Regions from separate parts of the Moorella sp. E308F genome, predicted to be linked through region 2. Evidence: riboswitches for the same ligand, from Rfam matches in the RefSeq annotation. Region 2 holds a riboswitch; each other region holds the start of a gene.
The links. Region 2 has a riboswitch for cobalamin ahead of cobU (bifunctional adenosylcobinamide kinase/adenosylcobinamide-phosphate guanylyltransferase). Riboswitches for the same ligand answer to the same signal wherever they lie in the genome.
Positions count from the first base shown of each region.

Region 1 (6,424 bases), 570 kb from region 2:
GCTTCTTACCGGGTTATCTGGCAAATTTAGGTGTTCACTGCGTTATTGTCGGCGGCATCGGCGCCCGCGCCGTGGAATTGTTCGGTGAGCGGGGCATTGAAGTAATAAGCGGTGCTTCCGGCCCCGTAGAGGCGGCAGTGAATGCTTACCTGAGCGGTAATCTCAAGAGTACCGGCAGTACCTGCAGCCATGACCATGATGGCTGCAATCATTAAAATAAACGGAGGAGAGTAACATGGCAGCCAGGGTTGATGAAGATAAGTGCACCGGCTGTGGCAGCTGCGTCGAGGTTTGTCCGGTAGAAGCCATTACCGTTGAAGAAGTAGCGACTATTAATGCCGACGAGTGCCTGGAGTGCGGCGCCTGCGTTGATGAGTGCCCGAATAATGCTCTCAGTCTTGATTAAAGTGTGGTGAAGGGAATGCTTGTCACTGTGGCCAGCGGCAAAGGGGGCACGGGGAAAACGACCATTGTTACCAACCTGGCCCTGGCCCTGGCCAGGAAAATACCGGTGCAGGTACTCGACTGCGATGTAGAAGAGCCCAATGCCCATCTCTTCCTGCATCCGGTATTCCAGGAAGAAGAGGAAGTGACCCTGCCGGTCCCGGAAGTGGACAATACCAAATGTAACGGCTGCGGCAAGTGCAGCGAAGTTTGCGCTTTTCACGCCCTGGCCGTCGCCGGGGGTAAGGTTATTACTTTTCCGGAAATGTGCCACGGCTGCGGCGGCTGCGCCATTGTGTGTCCCCAGGGTGCAATTACAGAGAAACCTTATCGTATCGGGGCGGTAGCCAGGGGCCAGGCCGGCAAGATTGATTTTGTCCACGGCAAGATTGATGTGGGCGTGCCCCTGGCACCCCCGGTGATCAGAGCGGTCAAAAGGCTCGCCCACAAAGAAGGGCTCACCCTTATAGACGCCCCGCCGGGTACTTCCTGCCCGGTAGTAGCTGCCTTGAAGGGCAGCGATTTTTGCCTGCTGGTTACGGAGCCCACTCCTTTCGGCCTTAATGATCTCAAGCTCGCAGTCGGCATGGTGCGAGAACTGGGTATTCCTTTTGCGGTGGTTATCAATCGTTCCACCCTGGGTGACCTGCGGGTGGAGCGTTATTGCCGCCAGGAAAAGATTCCGGTCCTTCTGAAAATCCCCTTTGACAAAAGATATGCTGCCACCTATGCCAGAGGGAGATGCCTGGTGGAAGATTATCCCGACTGGGTACCGCCTTTTGTCGGCCTCTGGCAGGAGATAGAGAGGCTGGTGTCACAACATGCAAGAGCTGCTGGTAATTAGCGGTAAGGGCGGTACCGGTAAAACTTCTATCGTTGCTGCCCTGGCAGCCCTGGCGGAGGATAAAGTCCTGGCCGACTGTGACGTTGACGCTGCCGACCTGCACCTGCTCCTGCGGCCGGAGGTGGAGAGCGTCAATGAATTTTACGGCTCCAACAAAGCGGTTACTGATGCCGGGCGTTGCACCGGGTGCGGCCGCTGTATCGAAGTTTGCCGGTTTGGCGCTATCACGAAGGCAGATAACGGGTCAAGGGGCTCCGTTTTTCAGGTGGATTCTCTATCATGTGAAGGCTGCGGGGTCTGCACCTTGACGTGCCCGGCAGGGGCCATTACCATGAAACCCAACCTAGCCGGGTACTGGTATATTTCAGAAACACCTCACGGCCCTCTTGTACATGCCCAGCTAGGCCTGGCCGAGGACAATTCCGGCAAGCTGGTGACGAAGGTACGCCAGGAAGCGCGGCGGCTGGCGGAGGAAAATAAGGCCCGGCTGATCATTACCGACGGCCCGCCCGGCATCGGCTGCCCGGTCATATCCTCCCTGAGCGGGGTAACCCTGGCCCTGGTGGTGACGGAACCGACGGTAGCCGGCTGGCACGACCTGGAACGGGTGGTGAAGCTGGCCGGCCACTTTAAAGTACCGGTGGCCGTTTGTATTAACAAATATGACCTGGCCCCTGAGAAAAGCCGGGAGATTGAAGCTTATTGTTATGAGCAGGGCCTTACCATAGCCGGTAAAATACCTTTCGATGCCGACGTGGCCAGGGCCTTGGTAAATGCCGTGCCGCTTACGGCCTGTTCCCACGGGGCGGCAGCAAATGCCGTCAAAGCCATGTGGGATAGCTTGATGGTACAATTGGCAAGGATAGGAAAGTAGTAAGAGGACTTTATGGGGCAAATAAATATGGGGCAAATAAAAAAGTTCTTGCCGGGAGGATTCTGGTAGTATCTGTAGAATGGTTATATAAAGAAAAATGAATAACGGTGCAGGCATCAAGGGAAGCCGGTGCAAATCCGGCGCGGTCGCGCCACTGTAAGGGGGAGTGACCCCGCATCAGGCCACTGGACCGCTACTCAGTACGTTTTTGTAACGGGTTAACTTCTTTAGGCTGAGTGCGGGCTGGGAAGGCGTGGGGGAACGGTGAACCCGAGCCAGGAGACCTGGTGCTTGCCGAAGTAGCTGGTGCTCCCTACGCAGGATGGGGAAACGGCATAACCCCTGATTTCTTTGGAGCAGGGGTTTTAATTTTATCAGGGTAGGCGCCTGGCCCCGAGGGGCCGGCTTAAATGCTGCCAGCCGGCCCGGCAAGGAGCTTCCAACAAGGGACAACAACTGGATGTTCACGATGCGCCGGGAACGGTAGATGGACGGCCTATTCTAACCCACCCGGGGAGTATTGCAGGGAGGTGTTAGCATGAGGCCGTCTTTTTCATTTTTGCAAGCAGACAGGTGCTGGGTCTGGAGCACGTCGTAAAGGTGTGACACCCGTTAAGACCCTTTTGATTCTCTGGCTAAATTTTATGAAAGGCAAGGTGGCAGGAATGTCCTATAAGAGGTTCAACAGGCGTTTTATATCCCTGGCAACAACGGTTTGCCTTCTTTTCAGCTTTCTTGTACCTTTTGTTGTCCCGGACAAGGCTATGGCCGCGGATCAGGCCGTTGCCTATACTGCCCAAGAACTGGCCGCCAAAGCCATAAAATTTATTAACGACCGCTACCAGGCCGGGGAGAAGATTGACGGCTACACGGCCTACATACTTACCCTGGCGGGAGAAAATCTAGAAGATAAAGTAAAATGGACCAAGAATGAGGAAACGTTAAAAAGCAGCATCGAAAAACTGGCCGACTTACTTGGCAATAATAATAGTTTAATTACTTACATTATGGCGACCCAGAATGCCGACGGTAGCTTTGGCCCTTTGGCCAATGATTATGGCACCAAGGCACCGCTGCAGGCCCTGGCGCTGGTAAAACCTGATTTGCCGGTTAATGATCCTGTTTATAACCAGGTCCAGGACAGCATTAGCAAGGCAGTTTCTTATTTTAAAAATCGTTACCAGAATGGCAGTTTAACTTATGAGGTCAACGGTTGGAACTTTGATTATCGCTGCGTAGAAGCTCTGGTCAACGCCGGTGAAGACCTTTCTGGAGGCGGGTGGGTCTATAATGGTAAATCTTTGAAAAATGTCGTTATTGCCTCTGCCGAGGCTGCTGCCAGCAATCCCTCCGTACTGGATGCCGTCTATCTGGCGAAAGAATTAACCGCCCTTTATGCCGTAGATCCGACTTCAAGTTACATTAATATGCTAGCCGACGCCATTATTGCTAAACAAAAGACTACTAATGGAACGATTTATTTTGGCAACAGCATTTATGACGATGTTACAGTTTTAACCGCCCTTGGCAAAGCAGGCAGGCTTAGTGTCATTGACCAGGTGTATGCCTTGAACTACCTTAATGGGTTTAAACATGAACATAAAAACGCCTGGGGGCAGCCAGCCGGAGCGGCATGGAGCGGTTATACCGCGGAGGAACCGGATTTAACGGCCCAGGTGCTTACGGCCCTCAGCTACTTTGACGGGGCGAAGGTAGAAGGTAGCGACGTTTATAAAACCATCCAGGAGGGCCTGGCTTACCTTAAAGATATCCAGGACGTAGACACTGGCGCTATCCCGGCCCAGTGGGATAGTACCTTTTCTACGGCCGAAACCCTGATTGCCTTAAAATCTTTAGGTAAAACGTATAATGATTATGCCGGCAGCAGTTCTCCATGGGTGAAAAGATCAAGAACGAAAACTATAGCCCAATGCTTGTTGGCCTTAAATAGATGGGGTGATACAGTACGGGTAAATAAGCTGGCAAATCTTTTAAAGGAACGGCATTCTCCTAACGGTTTTGACAACAGCGTTTACAGCGACATGTGGGCCTATATTGCTCTGGGGGAAGCGGGCCAGATAACCTTAATCAATGATGTTTATGCCCACGATTACATCCTGGGCAAGCAAAGCGTGGCCGAGGCCACTTATGGCGCCTGGGGAGAGGCGGTGGGTAACACTTTTTACCCCGACTTTATGTCTACCGCCCAGGCGATCCGGGCCTTGACTTATCTGCCAGGTTATCAACAAAATGACCCGCAAATCCAGAGCGCCATCGATAAGGGCCTGGCCTATTTAAAGAAGTGGCTGCAGCCTGACGGCAGCGTGTATTATCGCACCGAGTCTTGGGCCGAAGATCCGGTAGTAGATACCACCGAAGTGATTATTACCCTGAAAAGGCTGGGACATGATCTTTTGAGCTGGCGAAGCCCTACGGGGTTATCGCCGGTATCCTACATGATGCTCAAAGCCTTGAACGATGATGGTAGCTTTGGTGCATATAGAAATGTTTTGGACGCCAGCGAGGCCCTTTATACTTATCTTATCCTGGCTGGAACAATCGACCCCAGAACTTCCCTGGGCCTTCTTGTTCAACCTGCTGCTGCCAGCCTCAATCTCAACGGCAAGCAGCAGTTTAAGGCCGTACTGGCTTATTTTGACGGCACGAGGAGCGACGTGACCAACGAGGCCGTCTGGTCGGTGGGCGATACCAGCATCGCTAGTGTTTCTGACAGCGACTACGGCCTGGTCACTGCCCTCAATACCGGCCAGACGGTGGTAAAGGCTATTTATAACGGCCTGACGGCGACGGCCATTCTCAATATTACCTTACCCACCTCATCCACTCCGGATCGTGATTACTGCATCGTCGACATTGCCGTAGTAGGCATGAACGGCGAGCTCCTTTATGGGCCCGGCTCGGTCATGGTGAGCAAAAACGGCAGGTGGGGCCTGACGGCCCTGGGAGCCCTGGACGCCACCGGTCTTTCCTACGTCGACGATAACGGCTTTGTTAAAAGCATCGCCGGCCAGGCCAACAGTGGTATGAACGGGTGGATGTACAAAGTCAACGGCAGCGTACCCATAGTGGGCGCTTCCCAGAAAGCGATCCAGGAGGGCGACCAGATCATCTGGTGGTACAGTACGGACTGGAGCTCTTCGGGACCAGTGTGGGAAAGTCTGGTAAAAAGCAGCACATCTGCCTCGACGGCTATGTCTGTACCGGCCGATCTAAAGGAGCAAAATAAAAAACTCCCAGTAGCCCTACAGGCCCCCCAAGTTGCCGTGGATGCATTAGCGAAAATTAACCAGTTGCTGGAATTAACAGAGGGTACCTTCCAGATCGCTCCTTTAAGCGAAGTTAAAAAAGCCGTGGTAGTCACTGGCGGCGAAAAAGCCATGAGCCGTGCTGAAATTGCCGCCCTGAGAAAAGAACTGGCCCAAAACCAAATTGATCTGGCCCAGAAGGTCACCGCTTCAGCGGGAGCAATCATAACTGATGCTAAAGAAGAAATAGCCCTGTCCATACCAGCCGAGGCATTACAAAACGATTTAGAGATTACCATTAAGAAGAATACTGTTGTTGCGAGCGCTGGAAATAACGGGGGTAATGCCGCCCAGGCTCCTCCGCCGGCAGGCTACCAGCAAATATCGGCAATTTACAATTTTGGACCCGACGGAACTACCTTCAACATACCGGTGACCTTAAACTTAAAAATTGCCTTGCCGCCCCTGGCCAAACCGGAAAACCTGGCCCTGGCCTGGTACGATAAGACAAAAGGCCAGTGGGTAGCTATACCGGCCGTGGTCGACATGTCTAAAGGCTTAATCTTGGCCCGGATAAACCACTTCTCCGACTATGCCGTGTTTGCAAAGGAAGCCAGGAAATCTTTTGAGGATGTAACTAATAATTCGTTTGCCTGGGCGAAGGATACCATTGAAACCCTGGCCGGGGCTGGCATTGTGGCTGGGGTGGACAGCAGCCGCTTCGAGCCGGGCCGGGCGGTGACCAGAGCGGAATTTGCCAGCCTCCTGGTCAAGGCCCTGGGCCTGGAGGTGAAAGAAGGGACGAAGAACCCCTTTAAGGACGTAAAAGGTGACGCCTGGTACGCCGGGGCAGTAACTGCCGCCGCCGGCAACGGCCTGGTCAAGGGCTATGAGGACGGCACCTTCCGCCCGGAAAAGACCATTACCCGCGAAGAAGTGGCGGTTATGCTGGTACGGGCCATGAACTTGCCTGAGGGCGAGGAGAAACTATCCTTT
Region 1 covers NZ_BJKN01000002.1:844,085-850,508, reverse strand. Annotated here, with positions in the region: gene E308F_RS10760 (NifB/NifX family molybdenum-iron cluster-binding protein) at 1-215, shown strand, start outside; gene E308F_RS10755 (4Fe-4S binding protein) at 236-406, shown strand; gene E308F_RS10750 (ATP-binding protein) at 410-1,288, shown strand; gene E308F_RS10745 (ATP-binding protein) at 1,266-2,162, shown strand; cobalamin riboswitch at 2,282-2,448, shown strand; gene E308F_RS10740 (S-layer homology domain-containing protein) at 2,828-6,424, shown strand, end outside.
Region 1: linked by a shared signal. The riboswitch ahead of E308F_RS10740 (S-layer homology domain-containing protein) and the one ahead of cobU (bifunctional adenosylcobinamide kinase/adenosylcobinamide-phosphate guanylyltransferase) in region 2 are both predicted to bind cobalamin.

Region 2 (6,424 bases):
AGAAAAGGTTGCCCTGGGCTGGTACCTTGACGGACTGGTAAGTGCGGTCATCGGGACCCATACCCATATCCAGACGGCCGATGCCCGCGTCCTGCCCCAGGGGACGGCCTATATCACCGATGTAGGCATGACCGGCCCCAGGGATTCGGTCCTGGGGGTAAAAACAGAACTTGTCGTTAAAAAATTTCTTACCCAGCTGCCGGTGCGGTTTGAAGTCGCCGGTGGCGTTATTCAGCTGGAAGCCGTGCTGGTAGATATTGATCCCGCTACCGGCCGGGCAATGGCTATCCAGAGGTTGCAGCACTACGGCACGGCGTAAATTAACCATTGGACAAGATATCTATGCAGCTAGCTGATTTACATACCCATACTACGAGTTCCGACGGTCTGCTTTCACCCCCAGAACTAATCAGGCTGGCAAAGGCCAAAGGTTTAACGACCCTTGGTGTCACCGATCATGATACGGTAGCCGGCCTGGCAGAAGCCCTGGCTGCCGGCAGCAGTTACGGCGTGACGGTCATTCCTGGGGTCGAGCTGAGCACCGAGTGGGAAGATAAAGAAATTCATATTCTGGGTTATTACCTTGATTGGCAAAAGGAAAATTTGCTGGCCTTCCTGGAAACTATGCGCCAGGCGCGTTACCGGCGCACGGCCCGGATGGTCGCCAGATTACAAGAGCTGGGTTATGATATCAGCATGGGCGAGGTCGAGCAGGAACTCAGGGGCGAGGCCGTGGGCCGTCCCCATATCGCAGCCGTTCTGGTCCGTAAGGGATATGCCCCCTCTGTGGAGGCGGCCTTCAAAACCCTGCTGGCACGGGGCCGGCCTGCTTATGTCCCGCGGGAAAAAGTTGAACCTGGCCGGGCGGTGGAGGTAATATTAAAGGCTGGCGGAGTGCCGGTCCTGGCCCACCCGGGCTTAAGCCCGGCTGATGCCCTTCTTCCGGCCCTTGTTGATGGCGGCTTACAGGGTATCGAAGCCTATTATCCTCTCCACGATGCCGCTGCCACCAGGCGTTACCTGGAATTTGCCTCCCGGTATGACCTGGTGGTAACCGGCGGGTCAGATTTCCACGGCATGGTTGACAACAGCCATGCCGACCTGGGGACCTGCCGGGTGGGCACAGCGGAACTGGAGCAATTACAGAGGCGAGCGGAAAAGATTAAAGCTCAAGCGACTAAGGTTTGATTTCCAGGCATATACTTTAGCAAACTAATAATGAGGGGGTGGGGCCGTTGGCTGGCAATGAGGCAGCTGGCCTTTACCGGCGTATCCAGGAGCTGGAAAGTAAGGTAGAACAATTACGGGTCAGCCGGCGTGTCTTGCTACGCCTGATAGAAAAAAGTGAAGCCGAAAAGTGGGAGATGGTAAATCGCCTGCGCCAGGAAAAGGAAAAGCTCCAGCTCCGCAACCGGCGCTATGCCCGGGCTATCTGGGAAAAGAATAAAGAGCTGGCTATGATCACAAATAAGTTGCAGGGCATATCGTTACCCAGGGCTTGACTGATAGGAGGGAGCGATTTATACTATAATTAACTTAATAGGGAACAGGTGCCTGAAAGGTTAAAAGGGAATCAGGTGTAAATCCTGAGCGGTCGCGCCACTGTAACCGGGGAGCCTGCTTCAAGGCCACTGGTATTATACCGGGAAGGCGAAGCCAGGCAAGGAGCCGGAGCCAGGAAACCTGCCTGTTCATTTCACCCTCGCGTTAAGGGGCCTAAAGTTAGGTGATGTGACTCCAGCTGCTTCGTGGGGGCTGGAGTTTTTATTTTAGGAGGCCATTCTATGGGGTACGGGTCGTTAATCATGGTAACCGGGGGGGCCAGGAGTGGCAAAAGCCGCCTGGCTGAAGAACTGGCTGCTGCCGGAGGCGAAAAAGTAGTCTACCTGGCCACGGCGACCGTGGACGATGCCGAAATGGCGGCCCGGGTGGACATGCACCGGCGCCGACGACCGGCTGCATGGCTGACGGTGGAAGCTCCCCTGGCCGTCACGGAAGCCGTGGCCCGGGAAGGGCGGCGTGCCGGTACCATCCTCCTGGACAGCCTGGGCATGTGGCTCAGCAACCTTTTGAGCCAGGAGGCGGCTGGAGCAGGAGACAGCTGGGAAAAAAGTACGGCGGCTGTAGAAGCCATCATGGTCAAAGTGAGGGAACTGGCGGCCGTAGCCCGGCAGGTACCGGCGCGGGTAATTATTGTTACTGAAGAAGCGGGAATGGGGCTCATTCCTCCCTATCCCCTGGGCCGGGTTTTCCGGGACCTGCTGGGCCTGGCCAACCAGGAGATTGCTCGCCGGGCCGACCAGGTCTACCTGGTGGTGGCCGGCCTGCCCCTGGTTTTAAAGGATAATAAGGCTAATGAAGAAAGGTTGTTGGGAGGAACTTCTCCGAAAATACAATAAAAACTGGAGGAGAAATCGTTGCAGAGGGAGTTACGGCGGGGTTATACCACAGGTACCTGTGCGGCTGCTGCGGCGAGGGCGGCGGCCATAGCTTTATGGCAGAAACAACTGGTGCGGGAGGTTACCCTTACCCTGCCGCGGGGGGAAAAGGTAACCCTGCCGGTTACCGTGCACCAGGGTCCGGGCTGGGCCGAGGCCGTGGTGGTCAAAGACGCCGGCGATGACCCTGACGTTACCCACGGGGCTGCCATCCACGTCCGCGCCCGGCAATCCGGCCGGGGGTTGACTTTGCGCGGCGGACCCGGCGTCGGGACAGTAACCCGTCCCGGCCTGGCTATACCGCCGGGGGAACCGGCCATTAATCCCGTTCCCCGGCAAATGATCGCCGCGGCAGTTGCCGATGTAACCCCGCCCGGCCAGGGCCTGGAGCTGGAAATCAGCATCCCCGGGGGGGAAGAGCTGGCCCGGCGGACCCTCAACCCCCGCCTGGGGATTGAGGGCGGCCTTTCGATCCTGGGCACTACCGGTTTTGTCGAACCCATGTCCGAAGAGGCCTACCGTACTTCCCTGATACCGCAAATAGACGTCGCCCTGGCTGCCGGCTGGGAGACCCTCATCCTGACCCCCGGCCGCCTGGGGCAGCGCCAGGCCGAAGAACGCTATCACCTGCCGGCTGCGGCCATTGTTCTGACCAGCAACTTTATCGGCTACATGTTGGAGGCCTGCGCCGGGCGGGGGGTGAAGCGGGTGCTCCTGTGGGGGCACGGCGGCAAGCTCATCAAGGTGGTGGGAGGCATCTTTTATACCCACAGCCGCCTGGCCGACGCCCGCCAGGAAATCCTGGCCGCCTGGGCCGCGGCGCGGGGGGCATCCCCGGAAGCCGTGCGGCAGCTTTTAGAGGTAACTACAGTGGAAGCTGCCCAGGAAATTATCCATAGCCACGGTCTGGGGCGAGAGTTCTGGGACACCCTGGCGGCCCGGGCCAGCCGGCGGGCCGAGGACTTTGTCCGTGGTGAGCTCACCGTAGGTACGGTTTTGCTCAACCTGCAGGGAGAAATTATGGGCCGGGATGCGGTGGCCCGGCAGATACTGGAGGCGTGGGGCCATGGGAGCTGATGGCCGGTGGCTGACCGTCATCGGGGTTGGACCAGGCAGCCCGGAATACATAACGCCGGCGGCCCGGCGGGCAGCGGCGGCGGCCGAAGTCCTTATCGGCGGCCCCCGGGCTTTGAACCTTTTTCAAGATTTAGAACGCGAGAAAAGGGTTATCACGGGCGACCTGGAGGGGTTACGCTCCTGCCTGTTGCAGATACGCGGCCGCCCTACGGCTATCCTGGTATCCGGGGATCCCGGCTTTTACAGCCTCCTCGCGTGGCTCAAGCGCCAGTTTCCCGGCGAAAAAATCAACGTTATCCCCGGCATCAGTTCCGTTCAGCTGGCTTTTGCCCGCCTGGGGCAGGGCTGGGAAGATGCCGTTTTCTTAAGCTGCCACGGACGCTCCCTGGAGGTTCTGGAACCGTACCTGCCCCGGCTGGCGGCCGGGCAAGCGAGGCTGGCTATACTCACCGGCGGGGCCAACACCCCGGCAGTTATAGGTAAATACCTGTCCGACCACGGCCTGGCCGGTATCAAGCTGTGGGTGGGGATCGACCTGGGCAGCAACCAGGAGCAGACGGCCTGGCTGACGGCAGCCGAACTGGCCCGGCAGCATTTGACCAGGCCCGGGGTGGTGATAGCCGGTTATGAACCGGATTCACTGGCCCTATAGTACGCCCGGGATACCTGACCATTACTTTAACCGCAGCCAGGTCCCCCTGACGAAAGAGGAAGTCCGGGTCCTAACCCTGGCCAAAGCCCGTTTGGGACCGGGTATGACCGTTTACGATATTGGCTCCGGAACCGGGAGCCTGGCCGTTGAAGCGGCCAGGCTGGTGGCTCCGGGACAGGTCCTGGCCGTAGAGGTAAACCCGGAGGCCTGCACCTTGATCCGGGAGAATGTAAAACGTTTTGGCCTGGATAATGTCCAGGTGGTGGCCGGCAGGGCCCCGGCGGCCCTGGAGGGTCTGCCGCCGCCGGACCGGGTTTTCATCGGAGGCAGCGGCGGGCACCTGGAAGAGATTTTACGGGTCTGCCATGAAGCTTTGCGGCCGGGAGGAATTATCGTCCTCAATGCCATCACCGTCGAGACCTTGAGTACGGCCCTGGCCTTCGGCTATCAGCGGGGCTACCAGGTAGAGGCCCTGGCTGCCAACTTGGCCCGCCTGGAACCGGCCGGCCGCTACCACATCTGGCGGGCCCTGAATCCCGTATATATAGTGCAGCTGGTGAAGCAATTGCGCCGTGACGAATAGGAGGCAGGAGTGGTGAGTGGAACCCTCTATGGCCTGGGGGTTGGACCGGGAGACCCGGACCTGTTAACCCTGAAGGCTAAAGCCATTTTAGAACAGGTACCGGTCCTGGCGGTACCGGTTTCCCAGCGTGGCGAGGAAAGCCTGGCCCTGCAGGTGGTCCGGCCTTTTCTCCGGCCTGAGCAGAAGATACTAAATCTTTTCATGCCTATGACCCATGACCTGGCTTACCTGGAACGTTCCTGGGATGCAGCGGCGGCAGAACTTTTGAAAAACCTTTCAGCAGGCCAGGATATCGCCTTCCTGACTCTGGGGGATGCTTCCCTTTACAGCACCTATAGCTACTTAATGCAACGCTTGCAAAAACTCAACCCGGATTTAAAGATTGTTACCGTTCCCGGGATCACTTCCTTTGCTGCGGCTGCTGCCAGTTTGAATGTTCCCCTGGCGGTAGGGGACGAACCTCTGGCCATCATCCCGGCCCTCAAGGACCCGGCTAACTTAAAGGAATACCTCTCCCTTTTTCCCAATCTCGTCTTAATGAAAGTCGCCCGCCATTATGACGCCATCGTTACCGTGCTGGAAGAGGCGGGCGTGGCCGGGCAGTCGTTCCTGGCCAGCCGCTGCGGCCAGGCCGGGGAGAGCTTCAGCCGGGACCTGGTAGCCGAAAAGGGTAAGAAACAGGATTATTTGTCATTAATTATAGTCAAAGGCACCCCATGAAGGGTGATTGTTAGCAGACAGGAGATAGAAAAGCTTCGGCGGCGATTATAGGTGGGGATATGTCCCGGAGCCGCGAATAGTGGAGCGCCGGTAACAGGACAGGCGAGGTGAGGTAACCGTTGCCGCCGCCGAGGACGCCTGAGCGTGCCCTGGCGAGGAATACAGAGTGACCTCATAGAAGGATTCAGGCCAGCGGAGCAGGAAGCCTTTTCATTGGCAATCCGCAGGCGGCGAGCAACGGTCCGAACCGAGCCGTAGTCCTGTCGGCGCGTAACTCCTGAGCGGCGAAGGGACATATCCCCACTAGAAGGCACCATTTTTAGCAGAACGTTATTTTTGGAGGAGCAGAGCAGGCATGAAGGTTTATTTTGTCGGGGCCGGGCCGGGAGACCCGGAGCTGATTACCGTCAAGGGGCGCCGCCTTTTAGAGGAAGCCGGGGTCATTATCTATGCCGGCTCCCTGGTGAACCCGGAAATTTTAAAGTATGCGCCGCCGGGAGCCAAGCTGTATAACAGCGCTTCCCTCACCCTGGAAGAAGTCCTGGCCATCATGCAGGAGGCGGTAGCCAGGGGCGAAAAGGTGGTCCGCCTGCATACGGGCGATCCTTCCCTGTACGGGGCCATCCAGGAGCAGATGGACGCCCTGGAGGGTCTGGGTATACCTTATGAGATCGTGCCCGGCGTCAGCTCCTTTGCAGCGGCGGCAGCAGCCGTCAGGAGGGAATTTACCCTGCCGGGAATAAGCCAGACGGTGATCCTCACCCGGCGGGCCGGCCGCACCCCGGTGCCCGCCGGGGAAAGTCTGCCCGATTTAAGCCGCCACCGCGCCAGCCTGTGCCTTTTCCTCAGCAGCCAGGACCTGGCGGCGGCAGCGGCCGAGCTGGCCCGTGGATATGGGGAAAATACCCCGGCGGCAGTAGTCTACAAGGCCTCCTGGCCGGAAGAAAAGATTAT
Region 2 covers NZ_BJKN01000002.1:275,837-282,260, forward strand. Annotated here, with positions in the region: gene E308F_RS07745 (TIGR00282 family metallophosphoesterase) at 1-319, shown strand, start outside; gene E308F_RS07750 (PHP domain-containing protein) at 343-1,188, shown strand; gene E308F_RS07755 (translation initiation factor 2) at 1,236-1,502, shown strand; cobalamin riboswitch at 1,532-1,705, shown strand; gene cobU (bifunctional adenosylcobinamide kinase/adenosylcobinamide-phosphate guanylyltransferase) at 1,785-2,399, shown strand; gene cbiD (cobalt-precorrin-5B (C(1))-methyltransferase CbiD) at 2,418-3,515, shown strand; gene cbiE (precorrin-6y C5,15-methyltransferase (decarboxylating) subunit CbiE) at 3,505-4,167, shown strand; gene cbiT (precorrin-6Y C5,15-methyltransferase (decarboxylating) subunit CbiT) at 4,142-4,750, shown strand; gene cobI (precorrin-2 C(20)-methyltransferase) at 4,763-5,470, shown strand; gene cobM (precorrin-4 C(11)-methyltransferase) at 5,826-6,424, shown strand, end outside.

Region 3 (6,424 bases), 330 kb from region 2:
TCAAAACGCCCAGGGATGAAAATGACTGAACGCAACACTTCAAAATTACTGACCCGGGCTGTGGACCGACTCAAATGGCCAGTTTGGACCTGGAACGATAAGGAATGAAGCCCAGGAGCTCTTCTTTATTTTTCGGTACCGGCGCCGTTGCCGGCAGCCACCCTTTATTTTTCAGGTCTTCATAAACATCCAGTAGCCAGGGCCGGGCCAGATCAGCAGATTCCAGGAGGGTGGCATCGCTAAAGATTTCGGCCGGCGTCCCGGCGCCGATTACCTGGCCGCGGGCCAGGACGTAAATATAGTCGGCCCAGGTATAGGCTATGTCTACATCATGGGTGGATAAAATAATCGTCTTTCCCTGGCGGCTGATATCTGCCAGCAAGGCCATAACCTCCCGGGTTGAACGCGGATCCAGGTAGGCCGTCGGCTCATCAAAGATGATGACCCTGGGTTCCATGGCCAGGACGCTGGCAATGGCCACCCGCTTTTTCTGGCCATAGCTTAAGAAATGAGTCGGCTTATCCTGGAGGCCGGTGATACCCGTTGCCGCCATGGCGGCTTCAACCCTTTGCCCTGCCTCTTCCCTGCTCAGGCCCAGGTTTAACGGTCCGAAGGAGATCTCCTGGCGAACGCTGGCCGAAAAAAGCATGCTGTCGGGGTCTTGAAAGACGATGCCCACCTGCCGGCGTAATTCTGTTAAGGCTTTATGGCTGTAATTAATCCTGGCCCCGGCAAAGTAGATACAACCATCCTGGGGCCTTAAGATGCCGTTGAAATGAAGGAAAAGGGTCGATTTGCCGGCACCATTGGGACCCAGGACGGCAATTTTCTTGCCTTCAGGTATGCTCAAGGTAACATGATGCAATGCCCGGGTACCGTCAGGGTAAGTAAAGGAAACCTTTTTTGCTTCTAATATGGCGGCCAAAAAATCCACCTCCAGTAGTCGGCATAGACTGGGGCATAAAAGGCAAGTGGAGAAGCCGGTCTGAAGACAGCCGGCATTATGTAAGCAGCATTAAAATCACTAAAGCCAGGTCAAAGATGGCGGCCAGGCATAAAAAGGGCCACGAGAAAGGATAAGCAGCCTCCAGCACGCGCAGCTCTTCATGGTAGCCCCTGGCCGTCAGGGCGGTGAATAGTTCCTGGGAGCGGCGGTAAGTCTTAATAAAAAGGCTGGCCGCCAGCTGGCCCAGGGAATGATAGGAAGTGCGCAGGGAAGTATAGCCCAGGCGGGAAGCCTGGGCGGTATAAATATCGTTGACGGTCGCCAGCAGGACAAAGATAAAGCGGTAGGTCAGGCTGATTAAATCCACCAGAAGGGCCGGGAAGCGCAATTGTCTGAGAACGGTAAGGATATCGACCATGGGTGTTGTTAGGGACAGAAAATAAAGGCAGGCAGCGGCCCCCAGGGACTTGAGAAAAATTTTGCCGGCCAGGTGCATGCCGGCTGGGGTAACACCAAAGGTCCACCCCAGGATGGTCACGCCCTTAAGACCGGTCTGAGGCTGGCCGGTAATGGTGAGGGCGATCATGATCACCCCTGCTAGTAAAAAAGAAAAGGGCACTAGCATAAGCTGCAGGTAAAAACGGGCCGGGATGCCGGCGAATCCAATGGTAGCTCCGGCCATCAGGGCAATAATAATGGCAGGAATTGAAGGCCGGGGCGCCACCAGGGCGATCAGGAGGGTTACCAGGGCAAAGGCTATTTTTTCGCCCGGATGGACGTTCTTCAACCGGTTACTATAGGCATACTGATCAATGCTGAACATTTACTGTTGCTCCCGCTGTTTCTTTCCTTTGCTGTAACCCAGAAAGTAGCAAACAATGCCGCTGCCGATGGCGGCCTGGGCGGCAAAGAGGAAGGATTCCACTTCCCCGCTGGGGGGTTCCCACACAGGTTTAAACCAGGGTTCATAATCAGGCCGGATCTGGGTAATAGTATCTTCCGCCTGGTCGTCAGCACCAGCAAATTCAGCGCTGCGGTGAAGGAAAAAGGGTGCCGCTGCCAGGAGAATAACGATCAAGAGTAAAAAGATATTTTTCTGGGCGGTACTCATTACTTGTACACCTCCATGAACTGGATGTCAGTTACAATAGTTAATAAGTCCGTTTTAACCCTTTTTTACCGGATATGCTGCTGGTTGCGGCCTCCCACCACCAAGGCCTTATTATCATCTAAAATAGACAGCTCTAGCAATTCGTTTTTATTATAAGTGGCCAGCAAGTTAAAGACGATGACAGTTAAGATACCTTCGCTAATGGCCAGGGGTATCTGGGTAACGGCAAAAATGCCCATGAATTTCAGCATGGACGCCAGCACCCCGCCGGGCTGGGCCGGGAAGGCCAGGGCCAGCTGCAGGGAAGTGGTGATATAGGTCATCAGGTCCCCCAGGGTGGCGGCCAGGAAGACGGCTACGGGCATTGAGCCATTGAGCCTCCGTACCAGGCGGTAAAGGCCGTAGGACACAAAGGGTCCGACGACGGCCATGGAAAAGGTGTTGGCACCCAGGGTGCTCAAGCCGCCGTGGGCCAGCAGGAGGGCCTGGAAGAGGAGGACAATACCTCCCAGGATGCTCATGGCAGAGGGGCCAAAGAGGATGGCGCCCAGTCCCACGCCGGTGGGATGGGAACAGCTACCGGTTACTGACGGGATTTTCAAGGCCGACAGGACAAAGGCATAGGCGCCTGCCAGGCCCAGGAGCATTTTCAGCCCGGGGTTGCTTTTAACGGTCTGCTGGATGGACCGCAGGCCCCAGAACCAGAAGGGTAGGACGACGACAAACCAGAAGGCGGCCCAGTTGAAGGGCAGGAAGCCCTCGGCGATGTGCATGGCATAGGCCGGCTGGGGCAGGACGGCCATGGCCAGCACGATATACATACCCAGTATGGTTATACGGCGGAACACGCTATATACCTCCCTCTGGAATTGAACTTGGAAATGCCGTTGCTATTTTTTTCAACAGGGCGATGGCTTCGGCAACTGTGTAAACTGGATAAAGGTACTGGATGGAAGGCCGCTTGATTACTACTACCGGGATCTTCAGCGCCAGGGCGGCGGCAATTTTGGACCCGGTACCGCCGGCCGGACCGGCGTCCCGGGTGACGATAACACCGGCCCTATAGGCTTTAAACATGGCTTTATTTATTTCTTTGGAAAAAGGCCCTTGCATGGCGATAATGTCGCGGGGTGTCAAGCCCAGGTCCTGGCATTTTTTAATTACCCGGTGCTCCGGTAATACCCTGACCACAATGCGTTTACCTTTAAGCAGGGGGTTTTTGACGAACACTTCCAGGTTATTGGTACCGGTAGTTAAAAAGATAGTCTCCCCCAACCCGGCGGCAGTACGGGCGGCTTCTTCCCAGGTTGCCACCTGGTAAATGAGGCGGTCGTCCGGCAACTTTGTTTCTGGTCGTAAAAAACGCAGGTAAGGTAAGCAGTGTTGCCGGCACCAGGCTTCCAGGGTCCTGGATAGCTGGTTGGGGTAAGGAAGGGTGGCGTCTATTACTGCTTCCAACGCCCGGCCAACCTTCAGGGCGGCTAGATTACTTTCCGTTAAGGGATCTGTTAAAATTAACGTCGCCCCATCCTGCCGGGCCAGCTGTTCGCCATAGGTGCTGTCAGTCCAGGTGGCAACCTCGTAGCCTTCCTGCCGCAGGTTACGGATTAACTGCCTTCCCTCGCCGGTACTCCCTACCACTAAAATCAAAACGCGCCGTCCTCCCTGTAGAAACTAAAAATCCCCGGCTGTTTTGCCGGGGAAACCGGTGGCGCCGCTAAAACAGGCATGCCTAACTAAACCACCTCCCCGGGTTGAGACCCTGGTGGCCTCAGAACAGGCTAGCCTGTTGGCCGGGCATCATCGGTTGCGGCAAGTTCCCGCTTCCAGGCGGTGATTTGCCCAACCTCTCCCCTGCCGGCGGCTGAATTTAAGCCCGGTCTTCTCGAGACCGCGCACCCATACTGTATGCAATTTAAAACCCTCTGCTCCTACACAAGCAGAGGGTATGCTTGCCATGGTTTTGGCCAACCACCCCCTATCCGGCGTAGGGGTAAAGGTTTCCAGGCAACCGGTATCCTGACTCGGGATCACTGCTCCGGCACCGCCTTCCCAGGTATTACCCAGTGGCTTGATGGTGCCTCGCTCCCCCTCACAGTGGCGGGACCGTGTCAGATTTGCACTGACTTCCCGTATTTGCCTGGAACATATTCACTTTAATGTTATTCTAGCATAACCTGGATATGATGTCCAGGGGTTTTAACGTAGCTTGGTAAGTCCTTATTCCTGATGATTTTTTGCCAGGAGTTGTTATGCCAGCCCGGCTCGCCGGGCGACACGCAGGATGGCTTCACCGGCCTTTTTCCGGACTTCACCGGCATCAATGGTCTTCAATTGCCTTTCCTCCATGACAATTTTGCCGTCGACCATGGTCAGGGTGACATCCGAGCCTCTGGCCTGGTAGACCAGCTGGGTGTAGACGTCGACGCAGCCCGCCGGCTGGGTATGGAGGCCCGCCAGGGAAACCAAGGCCAGGTCGGCTTTCTTCCCTACTTCCAGGCTGCCGATTTCCTTTTCCATGCCCACGGCCCGGGCCCCGCCCAGGGTGGCCATTTCAAAGACCAGAGGCGCCGGCATAGCGGTGGGCCCATGGAGGGGTTTCTGGATCAAAGCTGCCACCCGCATTTCCATAAAGGCGTCCAGGTTGTTATTGCACGGCGCGCCGTCGGCGGCCAGGGAAATCACAGTACCCCGGCTCAGGAGATCCGGTACCGGGCAGATACCGGAAGCCATCTTTAAGTTAGACGAAGGACAGTGGACCACTTTCGTACCGGTGCGGGCCAGGATATCCTTCTCCTCTTCACTGAGCCAGATACAGTGGACCAGGATGAGGTCGGGACCGGTGAGGCCGAGATCGTCAAGGTAAATGACGTTGCGCCGGTTGTGGAGTTTTTCCACCAGGGCGCATTCACCCCGGTTTTCTGAAGCATGGGTGTGGATTTTAACGCCGTAATGGCGGGCGAGGTCCCGGACTTCTAATAATAATTCTTCGGTGCAAGAGACGACAAAACGGGGCGTAAAGGCGTACTGGATGCGGCCATTGGCGTGGCCGTGCCACTTCTCCAGCAGGTCGACGCTTTCTTTAAGGGAGGCCGCCGTTGTTTCTTTAAGGCTGTCCGGAACGTCCTCGCCAAAGTCCATCATTACTTTGCCGGTAATGGCCCGGATGCCGCTTTTGGCAATAGCTTCAATGGCCGCATCGGTATGATGGACGGTCTCCATGTCGACGATGGTGGTGGTGCCGCTTAAGAAAAGTTCACCGATGCCCAGCAGGGCGGAGTAATAAAGGGACTCGGGGTCGTGGGCACCTTCCAGGGGCCAGATGCGCAGGCGCAGCCAGTCCAGGAGTTCCAGGTCGTCGGCGCGACCGCGGAAGAGGGACTGGCAGAGGTGAATATGGGGCTGGATGAGGCCGGGGATGACCAGCTGGCCCGTGGCGTCGATAATCCGGTCGGCAGTGGCCGGTGTATTGCCGATGGCGGCGATGTGGTCGTCTTCAATATAGATATCCCCCTGGAAAACTTCCCTCCGGGGGTTCATGGTAACCAGGGTACCGTTCTTGATTAAAATACTCATTTCTTCTCTCCTTCTTTTTCCCGCAGGGCGGCCAGGATTTTCTCCGGTGTAACCGGCAATTCAGTAATGCGAACTCCCACGGCATTGTAAATAGCATTGATAATGGCCGGTACGGTGGGGATGGTAGCGGGTTCACCAACTCCTTTGGCGCCGTAGGGGCCGGTGGGCTCATGGGTTTCCACAATCAGGGGCTGAATCTCGGGTATATCCAGGGCAGTAGGAATGAGATAGGTAGAAAAGGAATTATTAACGATCCGGCCCTGCTGCAGGTGAACCTTTTCCAGTAGGGCCATACCCAGGCCCTGGGCGACACCGCCTTCAATCTGGCCCTCTACCCCGAGGCGGTTTACGGCCCGGCCCACGTCATGGGCGGCTATGAGCTTTAAAACCCGCACTTCCCCTGTTTCCGTATCCACTTCCACCTCTGCAATCTGGGTACCGAAGGCGTAAGGCCAGTATGGTGCCCCCTGGCCGGTCTCCCGGTCAACGGCCGTGGTATGGGTGACGAAGGTTCCCTGCCCCACCAGGCGGTAGCCAGCCAGGCGGGCCCGGGCGGCTGCCTCGGGGTAGGATATTTGTTTCTTGGAGTAACCCTTGACGTAAATTATTCCCTCCCTGGCTGCCAGGCCAGCAATGGTATTAACCCCTAAGAGGGTCCGGGTGTATTCAAAAAGGACTTCCCGGGCCTGGCGGCAGGCCATTTGCACGGCATTGCCGGAGGCATAGGTCTGGCGGGTGGCCGCCGTCGTGCCGGCATCGGGGGTGGTATCGGTGTCGGCGGTGATTACCGT
Region 3 covers NZ_BJKN01000002.1:601,515-607,938, forward strand. Annotated here, with positions in the region: gene E308F_RS09460 (hypothetical protein) at 1-29, shown strand, start outside; gene E308F_RS09465 (energy-coupling factor ABC transporter ATP-binding protein) at 71-925, opposite strand; gene cbiQ (cobalt ECF transporter T component CbiQ) at 1,002-1,769, opposite strand; gene E308F_RS09475 (energy-coupling factor ABC transporter substrate-binding protein) at 1,770-2,057, opposite strand; gene E308F_RS09480 (energy-coupling factor ABC transporter permease) at 2,123-2,878, opposite strand; gene cobK (precorrin-6A reductase) at 2,907-3,698, opposite strand; cobalamin riboswitch at 4,050-4,250, opposite strand; gene E308F_RS09490 (5'-deoxyadenosine deaminase) at 4,308-5,633, opposite strand; gene E308F_RS09495 (xanthine dehydrogenase family protein molybdopterin-binding subunit) at 5,630-6,424, opposite strand, start outside.
Region 3: linked by a shared signal. The riboswitch ahead of cobK (precorrin-6A reductase) and the one ahead of cobU (bifunctional adenosylcobinamide kinase/adenosylcobinamide-phosphate guanylyltransferase) in region 2 are both predicted to bind cobalamin.